DNA from 2 places in the Priestia sp. RMT2NF4 genome. Region 1 is predicted to be linked to the other one. Evidence: a T-box and tRNA genes for the amino acid it is inferred to sense, from the RefSeq annotation. Region 1 holds a T-box; the other holds one or more tRNA genes.
The links. The T-box of region 1 lies ahead of trpS (tryptophan--tRNA ligase). A T-box ahead of a tRNA ligase gene usually reads a tRNA of that ligase, here a tRNA-Trp.
Positions count from the first base shown of each region.

Region 2: it has a tRNA-Trp gene. The T-box ahead of trpS (tryptophan--tRNA ligase) is inferred to sense a tRNA for this amino acid. The anticodon was not compared.

Region 1 covers NZ_JBLQZO010000003.1:81,373-88,262, forward strand. The annotation lists gene opp4A (oligopeptide ABC transporter substrate-binding protein) at 1-238, shown strand, start outside; gene opp4B (oligopeptide ABC transporter permease) at 267-1,232, shown strand; gene opp4C (oligopeptide ABC transporter permease) at 1,244-2,158, shown strand; gene ACMX9J_RS13960 (hypothetical protein) at 2,271-2,429, shown strand; gene ACMX9J_RS13965 (YjbA family protein) at 2,458-3,207, shown strand; gene trpS (tryptophan--tRNA ligase) at 3,238-4,227, opposite strand; T-box leader at 4,304-4,508, opposite strand; gene ACMX9J_RS13975 (peptide ABC transporter substrate-binding protein) at 5,174-6,820, shown strand.
Region 2 covers NZ_JBLQZO010000001.1:411,913-418,802, reverse strand. The annotation lists gene ACMX9J_RS02100 (Ger(x)C family spore germination protein) at 1-57, shown strand, start outside; gene ACMX9J_RS02095 (GerAB/ArcD/ProY family transporter) at 78-1,178, shown strand; gene ACMX9J_RS02090 (Na+/H+ antiporter NhaC family protein) at 1,377-2,777, opposite strand; tRNA gene ACMX9J_RS02085 (tRNA-Gly) at 2,994-3,065, opposite strand; tRNA gene ACMX9J_RS02080 (tRNA-Leu) at 3,086-3,167, opposite strand; tRNA gene ACMX9J_RS02075 (tRNA-Trp) at 3,194-3,267, opposite strand; gene ACMX9J_RS02070 (phospholipase D family protein) at 3,508-4,902, opposite strand; gene ACMX9J_RS02065 (hypothetical protein) at 5,270-5,539, opposite strand; gene ACMX9J_RS02060 (GerAB/ArcD/ProY family transporter) at 6,044-6,890, shown strand, end outside.

The DNA of each region.
Region 1 (6,890 bases):
TTGGGTAAATAAGGAATCTGATGAAATGCTTAAAGACGGTTTGAGTGAAAAATCATTTGATGATAAACACCGTAAAGATGTATATGTAAAATGGCAAAAATTCTTTAACGAGCAGCTGCCAGCACTTCCTTTATGGGAAAATATCAATATTTATGCTGTGAATAAGCGTGTGAAAAACGTAACTCTAGATCCATCAACGGTAGTTGTAGATCCGGAGAAATGGTCTGTAACGGAATAAGTATTTTACATGTAAAGGAGAGTCAACGATGCTGCAATACTCACTAAGACGTATTTTAGGGATGATTCCAATGTTGATTCTGATCTCCTTTGTTGTGTTTTCCCTGGCAAAAATGATGCCAGGGGACCCTTTTGGGGGAGAAATCAACCCCAGTAATACAGATCCAAAATACATTGAGGAAATGCGTGATAAGCTAGGATATAACGATCCTATCTACGTTCAATATTGGAACTGGGTAAAGGGAGTGGCACAAGGAGATTTAGGAAAGTCAACAACTCATAAGTTACCGACATTAGATATTATTTTAGAGCGTATGCCTAATACGATCTTTTTAGCTTTGACTTCGCTTTTGATTACGTATGTGTTTGCATTTATTTTAGGTATGTATGCAGGAAGAAAACCGTATACCTTAGCAGATAACTTTATTGCAGGATATAATTACTTTGCATTAGCGGTTCCATCGTTTATCGCAGGGATCGTAGGCATTTATTTATTTTCCTTTCAGTTAGGCTGGTTTCCGTTTAGCGGTTCTGTTGAAGTAGGATTAAAAGAGGGATCATGGGAATTTATTCAAAGTAGAATTCATCACGTTATATTACCTGCACTGATTCTTGGCTTGATGTCGACCGCGCAGTATACCCAATTTTTGCGCAATGATATTATTGAAAACAGTCGCAAAGATTTTGTGCGCACAGCTAGAGCAAAAGGAACAAAAGAATCTAAAATTTATAATGTTCATATCTTACGCAACTCAATGATTCCGCTTATTACGTTTTTAGGGTTTGATCTTGTAACAATCATTAGCGGTTCTATCATTACAGAGACAATCTTTACGTATCCAGGAATCGGAAAGTTGTTTGTTGACTCTGTAGCAACTCGTGACTACTCAGTTATGATGTCGCTTACAATGCTGTTTTCAATTTTAACACTAGTTGGGAATCTGGTTGCTGATTTGTTATACGGCGTAGCAGATCCGCGTATTCGTTTGGATTAGGAGGAGAAAGTATGGAAATTGTAACGAAAAAAGATGTACAGCCAGAAGTGAATATGAAAGCTCCTAAAAACCTTTCTCCATGGGCGATTGCGCGAAAGAAGTTTGTAAAAAATAAACTAGCCATGATAAGTTTGGCTTTCATGATTGTGATTACGCTTCTTGCCATTTTTGCACCGCTGCTTACAAAAGCAGATATTACACGTATCGACTATATGGCGATGAATGCAGCGCCTTCCAGTGAGCATTGGTTTGGAACGGATACAAATGGTCGAGACGTATTTGCACGTACATTGTATGGAGGAAGAACTTCGTTACTGATTGGAGTTGCTTGTACAACACTCGTTATTTTAATCGGAACTCTTATTGGTTCGATTGCGGGTTATTACGGAGGCAAAGTGGACCAATTCTTAATGCGTTTTACAGACTTTGTCTTAAACTTTCCGCTCATTGTTTTTGTTGTAGTGTTAAATACAATTCTAATTGGAAAAATCTCAGGCGTTTGGACGCTCATCCTAGTTGTTAGTTTCCTAAGCTGGGGAAGTACGGCCCGGCTGGTGCGAAGCAAAGTGTTGGCTGAAAAAGAAAATGAATATGTGCTTTCAGCTGTTTCCATTGGGTGCAGCCCGTTTAAAATCATCTTCAAACATTTGCTGCCAAATGTGTTTTCAACGATTGTGGTTCAAGCCAGTTTGCAGATGGCCATCCTTATCGTGTTTGAGTCAGCGATTAGCTTTATCGGTTTTGGCGTGCCGGCTGATACGCCGAGCTGGGGGAATATGCTGACAGAAGCAAGGGAATCAGATGTGCTGCAGAATAAGCCTTGGATGTGGGTTCCGCCAGGTTTAGCTATTACATTTACGATCCTGGCTATCAACTTCATTGGTGAAGGATTAAAAGATGCTTTAAATCCAAAATCTCTTCGTTAAAAATCTATCACAAAAGTGTGATAGATTTTTTTAGGTTTGTCAGACCTCCTGACAAACCTATTACTATAGAAGAAACTCGGATTTTTTCTGCTTATAGGGGTGGATATAGTTCATGAAGCCTGTAGCAATCATTAGCACTGGCGTTATGTCTGAGCTTCGAAATAAGTGCATTTGCATAATAACCAAAAACGAAGGTATTTTACAATTAATTTTTAGAAAAATAACATCATTTGGAATAAAAATTCCTTTCTCTGCCTATACTGATGGATAACAAACAGATAGTAAGTGAGGGGTAAATTATGCTATATCTTCATGATGTATGGGTTAATTGGTTTGAAGGCGAAGAAAACGGTTATAATGTGTGTCATTTCCATGAGTGGAGAAAAGACGATTGTGTAGAACTGCTCGATCAAGCACCGTTATTAAAAGTAAATCCGCTTTTATTTCATTACATTGAAAATGATCTTTCCGAGCTACCTCAACAACTACTACAAGATGTCTATCAGAAAGCATACATTCGGAAAAATCATGAGCGCACGCAGGTTGAATATTGTTTTATTGTTACAGATGGAACGAATATTTTAGCAATTGATACGATGGGCTATCATATCCCAATTCGAAAAAGCCGCTTAATTCCAAGACAAGAACAGTTAGTTTATGAGATGATTGCGGATCAAGAAGAGCTAGAATATAAGTTCAGTGAAGACGAGCTAACTAAAAAAGAGCATCATATTCTTTCGCCGTCTCCTGAAACGATGAGAGGGCTAACACGTAAAGAACGTCAGCTAAAACAGCTGTTATTTATGGCACTTGATCAGCTACATACAACAAAAAATACAGCTCAAATCCGCTACTGGTACACAGAGTGGAATCCAACGAAATACGAAGACATTCAAGAGATGCCGTTTCAAGACGTATGGAATCAGCTATACGATGAAACGAAGTCAGGGTGGTCACCGAAACATAAATTATTATGCGAGCGCTTAGTAAAAGGACAACCTTTCTTTGAAAAACTTTGGGAAATTGAACAAGAGCCAAAAGTGAATTAAAAAAACGACTGCATAGCAGTCGTTTTTTTTTTAACGTTTACGGCCAATTCCCATTGCGTTTCGCATTTTGCGAAGCATTTTATTAGCCGTTGCATTTGCTTTATCGGCACCTTGATCTAAAATATCATCTAACTCGCTAGAATCAACTAATTCATAATATCTTTCTTGAATTGGAGCAAGTGCTTCAGCTACTACTTTAGCTGTGTCAGCTTTAAAGTCACCATAACCTTTGCCTTCGTACATTGCTTCAATGTCTTCGATTGATTTATTTGCTAGGATTGAATAAATGCTTAATAAGTTTGAAATACCTGGCTTATTTTCTTTATCGTAGCGAACAATACCTTCTGAATCCGTTACGGCACTTTTGATTTTCTTTTCAATCGTTTTAGCGTCATCCAAGAGCGTAATAAAAGCTTTTTGGTTTGGATCGGACTTGCTCATTTTTTTCGTAGGATCTTGAAGAGACATGACGCGTGCGCCCACTTTTGGAATACGTACTTCAGGAATAGTGAAGATATCATTGTATTTTTTGTTAAAGCGCTCAGCTAAGTCACGCGTTAATTCTAAATGCTGCTTTTGATCTTCACCAACTGGAACCAAATCGGTGTTGTATAAAAGAATATCAGCTGCCATTAGTGGAGGATAAGTTAATAATCCTGCTGATACTGCTTCTTTTCCAGCGGACTTATCTTTAAACTGAGTCATACGCTCAAGTTCACCGATATACGCTACGCACTGTAACATCCATCCTGCTTCCGTGTGGGCGGGCACTTCTGATTGAATAAATAAAGTTGATTTTGCTGGATCAATTCCTACTGCTACATACAGAGCAGCAAGGCTGCGAATGTTTTTACGAAGTGCTAAACGGTCTTGAGGCGCTGTAATTGCATGCTGATCTACAATACAAAAATGACAGTTATAGTCATGTTGAAGTTCAACAAATTGCTTCATCGCTCCAATGTAGTTACCTAAAGTGATTGTACCGCTTGGTTGAATACCTGAAAAAATTGTTTTCATCAAATCTTCCTTTCATCTGCACATATATGATGCTAGTTTACGTATACAACATAAAAAGGCCCATCCGCTCCTAGCATAAGCTAGGGGCGAATGGACCGCGTTGCCACCCTAATTAGCACACATTATTGTGAACTATCTTTATTCATGTAACGTTGAGATCAACGTTCAAGCTTTGCACTTGAAAGCTCCAAAGTCCATTCTGCAGGTTTCAATGTTTGTTCTCACCAGCCACAAACTCTCTAAAAATGAAAATTCTGCATACTACTCTTTTTCACAGCTTTAATTATATAGTTATTCGTTATTATAACGCGAAAAAGCAGGAATTTAAACATCTTATCGCTAAAAAGTTTTATAAGACAATTTACTGGAATTTTTCTTCGGCAAAAAAAGACAAGAACCTTTTAATTAAAGCATTTCTTGATGAAAATTTGGTGGAGGATTTGGTAAAAATCTTTTATTTAGTATTTCTAATGCCTTTGTAATACTATTGTAATACCTATACTACAAAAAAGATTTTAGACGTCTGACAAGTAGGCACAATCCTTATAAGATAAGGTTTTTTCCCTCATGACAAAAAAATACCATTAAATAATAGTATTGCAATAAATTTTTAAAATATTTATAATAGGCGTAACAAACATATTTTTTACAAAGGTATTACAATTTCTTAATTTTCAGAAAAAACAAAATAGCCAATGTTTTGTTTCAATTAGCGAATTTTGTAATGAATGAGTCTTCTACATATTAAGCGCATACATTGGATTTACAGCATGTAAACAATTGATGACAGTTTCATAGGGTAGAAGAATAATTTTGCAGTGAGGTCTTTAGCACTCTACTACGTGAAAAAATAACTGATTATTTTGTATTGAAAGAGGATTAAGAAATTAGTGCATATCAAAAAAATATGGTTGCCACACAAACAAAATTTAATAGGGGGTAACACGCAATGAAGAAAAGGTTGTCAATTCTTTTCAGTTTGCTGCTTGTAATGAGCTTGTTTTTAGCTGCATGTGGATTTAACAAAGAATCTGGTGGCAGTGAAAATGCTAGCAGTGATGGCGGCGACAAGAAAAAAGAGCAAGAGCTTCGCGTAAACATTAAAACTGAGCCTTTCTCACTGAACCCAGGCTTAGCTAATGATTCAACGTCATCAAACGTATTATTACAAACATTTGAAGGTTTAACTCGTATTGGTAAAGATGGGAAACCTGAAAATGCCATGGCGAAAGATGTAAAGGTCAGCGATGATCAAACTAAATATACGTTTACGATTCGCGACGATGCAAAATGGTCAAATGGTGACCCTGTAACAGCAAAAGATTTCGAATATGCATGGAAATGGGCGTTAGATCCTAAAAACGAATCTCAATATGCATATCAATTATACTATGTTAAAAATGCACAGGCTGCTAATGAAGGAAAAGGTTCATTAGATGATGTTGCCGTTAAAGCAACAGATGATAAAACGCTTGAGGTAACATTAGAAAACCCAACGCCATATTTCTTAGAATTAACAGCTTTCTATACGTACTTCCCAGTGAATACGAAAATTGCTGAATCAAATGAAAAATGGTACACAAATGCAGGCGAAAACTATACGTCAAACGGTCCTTTCAAGCTTAAAACTTGGAAACATAACGACAAAATTGAGTTAGTTCCTAATGAAAACTATTGGGATAAAGATGCTGTAAAACTTAAAAAAGTTGAAATGTACATGATCAATGATAACAACACTGAACTTTCAATGTTCAAAAACGGTGAATTAGACTGGGCGGGTATGCCTACCGGTCAATTACCAGCTGATGCACTTCCTGAATTAAAGAAAGACGGTTCATTAAACATTCAAGAGATTGCAGGTACTTACTGGTACAAGTTTAATACAGAACAAAAACCTTTAGACAATGTGAACATTCGTAAAGCATTAGCTTATGCAATTGATCGTAAAGGTATTACAGAACAAATTACAAAAGACGGTTCAGTTCCAGCGATGGCGGCTGTACCACCAACAATGTTTGAAGATAACAAAAAAGGCTACTTCAAAGACAATGATGTGAAAAAAGCAAAAGAATATTTAGAAAAAGGCTTGAAAGAAATGGGCCTTAAAGATGCTTCAGAACTACCAGCAATTAAGGTTTCATACAACACGGATGAAAAACATGCAAAAATTGCACAAGCTGTTCAAGATATGTGGAAGAAAAACCTTGGTATTAAAGTACAGTTAGACAACTCTGAGTGGGCTGTTTACATTGAAAAGTTACACCAAGGAGATTATCAAGTTGGGCGTATGGGCTGGTTAGGAGACTTTAACGATCCAATCAACTTCCTAGAGTTATTCCGTGACAAAAAAGGCGGAAACAATGATACAAACTGGGAAAATCCAGAATATAAAAAGTTATTAATTGACTCTCAAAAAGAAACAGATCCTAAAAAACGTCAGGCAATGTTGAAAAAAGCAGAAGGTATCTTCATGGATGAAATGCCAGTGGCACCAATCTACTTCTACACAAATGCTTGGGTACAAGACAAGCAGCTGAAAGATGTTGTGATGTCTGGTCTTGGAGACATTCAGATTAAGTGGGCTCATTTTGAGTAAGTAACATCAATTATGACAAAGGGTATATGGGGCCTGGTGCTCCATATACTTTTCTTTCTTGTGCGCGAAT
Region 2 (6,890 bases), on a different contig from region 1:
CGAACGGGTCTGCGCAATAAATCGTTTCTCTCTAGCGTAAAAGAAAAACAACAATGAGGTAAGGAGGTTCTGGCTATATGGAAAAAGCAAAAATCAGCGCCACTCAATTATTCATTCTCATGGTATTATTCGAACTGGGAAGCGCTTTATTAGTTCCTCTTGCAATGAGAGCGAAGCAAGATGCATGGCTAGTTATTTTAATTGGAATGCTGTGCAGCTTTTTTTTCTTCTTAGTCTATCATAAGCTCTATTCCTACTATCCGGACCTCCTCCCTACAGAATACATGCAGAAAATTTTAGGTAAGGTATTGGGAACACTTCTTGCATTTGTATACATTGTCTATTTTTTATACGATGCATCACGAGTTCTAAGAGATTTCGGAGAAATGCTTCTTACTTTTGCTTATCCCGATACGCCTTTATTTATTGCCAATGCCTTATTGATGCTGGTCATTATCTATATAACCCGAAAAGGAATTGAAGCGATAGCGAGATCAGGAGAGCTTCTGTTTATTTTTATGTATTTTCTAGCTATTGCAGGCTTCATCTTAATTATTAGCTCAGGATTAGTTGATTTTAAGAACTTGCAGCCGGTATTAAAAGAAGGAATACTTCCTGTTGCCAAAGTTGCTTTGACCGAAACGCTGTATTTTCCTTTCACAGAGGCTATTGTATTTACCATGCTTCTTCCTTATTTGAGCAATCCCAAAAAAGCGAGTGTCACCATGCTATGCGCAACGGGATTAAGCGGAATTAATCTAATTATTACGATGATCATTAACATTAGCGTGCTTGGAGTTGATCTGACGACAAGATCACAGTTCCCTCTTCTTAGTACTGTCCAAACGATCCAAGTAGCTGATTTTTTAGAGCGTCTAGATGTATTTTTTATGTTCGCTATGGTGATTGGGATTTATTTCAAAGTTAGCATCTTGTTTTATGCTTCTATAATAGGTACAGCTACTTTATTTAAAATTAAATCTCCTTCCCGTCTAGCGTATCCTTTAGGTATCATTGTGCTGTTTTTGTCGATTACAATCGCTAGTAATTTTCAAGAACACCTTTATGAAGGACTGCACGTAGCAAGATTTCTTTTGCATATGCCGCTATTTTCTATCGTACCCCTACTGCTTCTGATTATCGCCTTTTTGAAAAATAGGAAGAAGCAGCACAGATAGTATATCTCTACTAAATAGAAAAAATGGCGTTAAAATTATCGAGGTGATGTGCGTGTATATATGGTTTTATGATCATTTTGTTAATACCATCTTATTTCCGCTTACTTGTATCATGCTAGTGTGCCTGTCATTAGGACTGTATGCATACTTTAAATTAAAAAAAATGAAAAATTGATACTAGACGGCTATTTTTCTCATTCAAAATAAGAAAGATACAACAAGATAGAAAGCAACTGTTATTCCCGCTGCAATTAAAGCTGGCTTTAATTTATACTTGGCATATTCAATAACAGATAAATCTAATATTTTGGCGATGGTATTCGTATCGTCGCTTAAAGGTGAAGAAAACGCTCCAAAGGAACCGCTCGCAAACACTGCACCGATAATTAACGGCAAAGAAAGATCTGCAGAACTTGCAAGCGATACGCCAAGCGGCATTAAAATCCCCCACGTTCCCCAAGCAGATCCGATAAAGTAAGAAATAGCGGCTCCAAAGATAAACATGAACGGAGTGACAAACATTTGAGGAATCCACTTAGAATGTGCCGTCACGAAATTTGAAAAACCTAAGTCTTCTGTAACAGCGGATAATCCCCATACTACCGATAACAACAAAATAACGGACATCAAGTCATTGCCTCCTGTGATAAAACCATTAAGCAAATTCTGTAATGTAAAGCGCTGAAACAAGAAAAAAATGAGGGTAATTAACGTAGTCATAATTAAAGCTACTACCATCGCTTCTAACACGTCTGCTTTAATAAATGCTTCAAAAAAGGTGTGACTCTTACGATGTCCACTCCACCATGTTAAAAGTAAGGTAAGTGAAATCACAACAAGTAAAGGTACTAACAAATTCCAAGGCTTAGAAGGCAAATCCTTCGATACGCAAGGATGACAATCATGCCAATCTTTTTCGTCTTCTTCCTCGAGCTTCATAGGAGCCGTAGACGTTGAATGATGAAAAAAGCTGAAATAAATCCCTACTAAAATAATCACAATCGAAAAGAAATTATAAGGAATGCTTTGAATAAACAAAGAATAAGCGTCTTGTTTTATGCCTTGATGATCAATTGCCATTTGAATGATTGAGACCATATATCCTACAAATGCCGTTGCCACGGGAATTAAGACGATAACAGGAGTAGCAGTTGTTTCAATAACAAACCCTAGCTCTGCTGTCGTCATTTTCACTTTTTTCAGCAGCGCTCTCATAATGGGCGCGATCGTCACAAAACGAAAGGTGGGAGCACTGAATGTTCCAATGGTTGAAACATAGGTTAAAATAAGAGCTTTTTTTCTTGTATCAATTCTTTCTGCAGCTGTTTCCACAAAACCTTTAACTCCTCCAGCCATCTTAATCATTCCGATAAGCCCTGAAAACGCGTATAAAAAGACAACGATTTCTATATTACTTTTATTTCTAAGGGCTTGTACAACGTAGTGAAGTAACTTTTCAACACCTCCGACAATCGAATGATCAATCAAATAAGCGCCTACTAATAAGCCTAAAAACAACCCTGGCAGCACTTGTTTGGTGAAAATAGCTATTGGAATAACAATTAAAAACGGTATAATTGAAAACCAACTAGATTCCATAGGACTCTCCCCCTATCTTAAAAACCATATTAGACGTCTTCACGTATCGTTCATTAGCTTTTAATGTAACCCCAATAATATGTGTATATTCATGAAAACAATACGTATAAGCAGCACTGATTGAATAAACTATTTCTAATTAAAAACAGCATAGTAAAAATCTTTATTTCTACAACAAAAAAAGCAGTTTGCACATGCAAACTGCTTTTGAAAAGAAGCGGAAGACGAGGTTCGAACTCGCGACCCCCACCTTGGCAAGGTGGTGTTCTACCACTGAACTACTTCCGCGCAATATATAAAAGTAAAGATGCGGGTGAAGGGACTTGAACCCCCACGTCATAAGACACTAGATCCTAAGTCTAGCGCGTCTGCCAATTCCGCCACACCCGCGTGTGAATTGAAAAATAACTCCAAAATGGCAGGGGCAGTAGGAATCGAACCCACACTGACGGTTTTGGAGACCGTAGTTCTACCTTTAAACTATGCCCCTAGAAATGATTTCTTCAAAAGAACCTCGTTTATTGACGACGCTATATTATAATAAAACATATATGGAATTTCGTCAATAGGTCTTTTTATGAATCATGACTAGTACTGGCGACTTCAAAAAAAACTGTGAGGCATATCACAGCTTTTTACACTTTCCACTGCCAGTTGCAGCACCTTTTACCCTCTACCATTTATTTTTAGAAGCTTTCTGTAAAAGCCCTTTTTTAGGCAAAGTGCAGAACTATACAAAATGTCTCCAAAATCGCGTGAAGACTGAAAGAATATGGAGGAGTGCAGATTTTACAGGAGGCACGTTTTTTTGAGAATCCGTATTAAAATCCACAGGTTCCCCCTCATTTCCCACAAGCGTACTGTGAGAAATTTTAGTTTCAATAGCCCCTGTTAGCTCGGCTGCAAATTCTTCACTATCTATCATAACCATAGATTCAGTATTTAAAAATACAGAACGTGAATCTAAGTTAAAAGAACCAACTGCGCTCAAACGCTGGTCGTAAACAACGGATTTCCCATGAATGGAATAAGGCTGTTGATATTCATAAAGCTTTGAAGCCGCTTTTATGACGCGATTTTTCACTCCTAAGTATGCAGAAAAAGCCATAGCATTCGGAGTGGACGTAATAGAATTCGTTAAAATAATTCTTTGCACTTTAGATTTTACTGACTTATCTATATACTGTTCCATCTCTTTTGTTGGTACAATATAAGGACTTTGAACGACAATGGATTTTTCAGCTTGCTCGGAAAGCTTAATAAACGTTTTCCATATAAAAGGGCTTTTATTCATTCTTTGAATAGGATTTGTAATAAAAGAAATCTTTCTTGTAGGCATCGTCGATTCTCTCCATACAATATAAGGATGGACAAAGGGTTCGTTTGCTTTTTTGGCCTCTTCGTATTGATCTATTAACAATTTCTTTCCTGAAAGGCCACGAAATTGTTTAGTTTTCTTGAGCTTTGGAAAAGCTTTGCGCGTATACGGGTGGTTCCATAATTTCTCTACATACTTCTCCATTGAGAGAATGACACTATTACTTTCTTGCTTTGTATTATAAATCAGCACATCACGGTCATAGACAAAATTTTTATCCGGTTGACTGGCCAAGTATTTATCTCCAATATTTCGTCCTCCACTAATACCTAATTGGCCATCGACTACTATTATTTTATCGTGAAGACGGTTATGCCATGTCCAAGGTTTAAGAATAGTAAAGGGCTCATAGTACTTTAATTCAATATTATTGTGGAAAGCTAGAGCATAAAGAACATTTTTTCTCTTGCCTTTTAACCCATGAGAGATCCCGTCTAACAGCACTCGAATACGTATACCTCGGTCCGCAGCTTCGAATAAAGCACCCATAAGTAAATCCGACGAACGACCTTTGCCGATGGAAAAGTACGCAATATCGATTGTATGCCTCGCTTCTTGAATCATCTGCATCCGAACAAGCCCTGAAAAATAACCGTTTTCCAAAAGCATAACACGGTCTGTGGATTCTTTCTTTCCGTAAAAATTCTCAGTATTCATTACTTTTAAGTCTTTTCCCTTGTGCAAAGGGACATAAAACAGTACCACTGCAGTTACGAATACATATATGAAGTACAATACGACAATCATTATTAGTATATTTATTAGCATGTTTCCTGTCACAATCCCTTTCCATTCTTATCGTTCTGTTTTTATTAGGATTCTTACTTTTTTAACTTCTATACCTTTTAAAATAAGAATGGAACGATGGATTATTTGTTACACTACTGTTGATTTCCGTGCAAGCCTTCGCTTCCGCTCCTGCAGGGTCTCACCTATTCTGTTTTCCCTATAGGAGCCTTCGCCTTGCCCTCCAAACAACTCCTAGAAGCAATTATATACACGAAACCTACATTCACTCTGCCAATAAAAAAAAGCAGAAGTTCATTATCTTCTGCTTTTGCAATTTATACCCTATTGTGAACCTGCTCTAAGTGTAAGTAAAACAGCGGCTCTTTTATTGATTAAGGTCGTTTTCCATATCTTTTATGTCTTGCTGAAACTCAGTTAAACGCTGACGCTGTGTTTCAGAAGCATTTTCAAGCGCATTCTCGATTTGCTGAGAGGCTTCGTTCACTTCACCTATCGCTTGCTTCGCTTCATGTCCATAGGATGCATCATTTTTAGCTTCATTTGCCTGTTCATATGCATCTACTGCTTCTTTATGCCCCTGCTGTGCTGCTTGAAATGATTGTTGTTTATCTTTGTTATATGGGAATTTTTTCATCATAGTGCTCCTTTCCATTTGTTCACTCTATAGTGTGGCATTTTTCCACTTATTCATACGACGTTTCAATAGGTTGAAGCTGCGTAAATATTCCGCATAACAAATTTCTTTATTATTTAAGAGCATCCAATGATATCTTTTATCCCTTGAAATACTTTCTATATTTTACATAAATGTATAATCACTTTCTTTAGCGGACATCATACGAATAGCTTATTTGAACGTCAAAATATATTGGGGTTGACTGCATGCACTTGTTTCTTTCCTTTTTGATCATTTGTGCAGGGATTATATGGATGGAAATAAAAAGATTACCTCAACACTCTCATAAAAAAGAACGGAAAATTTTTATTGTATTCATGACAATCAGTATCATAATAGCTCTTGCAAAAATCTTTCGGCTGCCTCTACCGAACCCTTCTGATTGGGTAGAAGCAATGTTTCAACCTTTAAGTCACTTATTATTCCGTTGGATCACTTAATTCGTGTATATGGCAAAAGGATGTGCTCATTTTGCTTAATGAAATCAATATTTCGGCTGCGCAATTTCGCAAGCTAGTAACTTTATATAGCATCGGAAGCACAATTATTGTTGTGCCTGCCGCTATTACGGCTGATGCTCATCAAGACGCCTGGATTGCAGCACTTTTCGGTGTAGCATCAGGAATTGGCTTAGTTTTGCTTTTTACCTCACTAGGAAAAATGTTTCCAACGCTTACGCTGATGGAAATGAACGAAAAAATTTTAGGTAAACTGTTTGGAAAGATTGTTTCTGCTGTTTTTGTATTATCCAATTTGTTTATCAGCAGTCAAGTTCTTTACTATGTAGGGAATTTTCTCACTACACAAATTCTTCCCTACACGCCGCTTACAGCCATCCACATTGCATTTATGGGTGTGGTTATCGTAGGAGTACGCCTAGGGATAGAAGTTATTGCACGAAGTGCCGAGATTTTATTCCCTTGGTTTGTCGGATTATTCGGACTTCTGATTTTGTCTATGATTCCGCAAATTAAAATAGAGCATATTCAGCCTGTGTTCGAAATACATCCAAAAGCTTTTATTCGGGCTGTTTTAACGTTTTTAAGCATGAGTTCTTTGACTTATACGATTCTGCTTATGATTTTTCCTTCCCATACACCAGACACAAAAAAGTCCACTCAATCTTTTTATATAGGTAATATAGCCGGTGGACTAGTGATGGTTACGTTAATCTTACTCGGAATTTTAGTGCTTGGTCCTTATTACTCCCAAATCACCATGTTTCCAAGCTATGAATTAGGAAGAAGAATTGATGTAGGAAACTTTCTTCAAGGAATTGAAGTAGTCATTGCTATTTTGTGGTTTATTA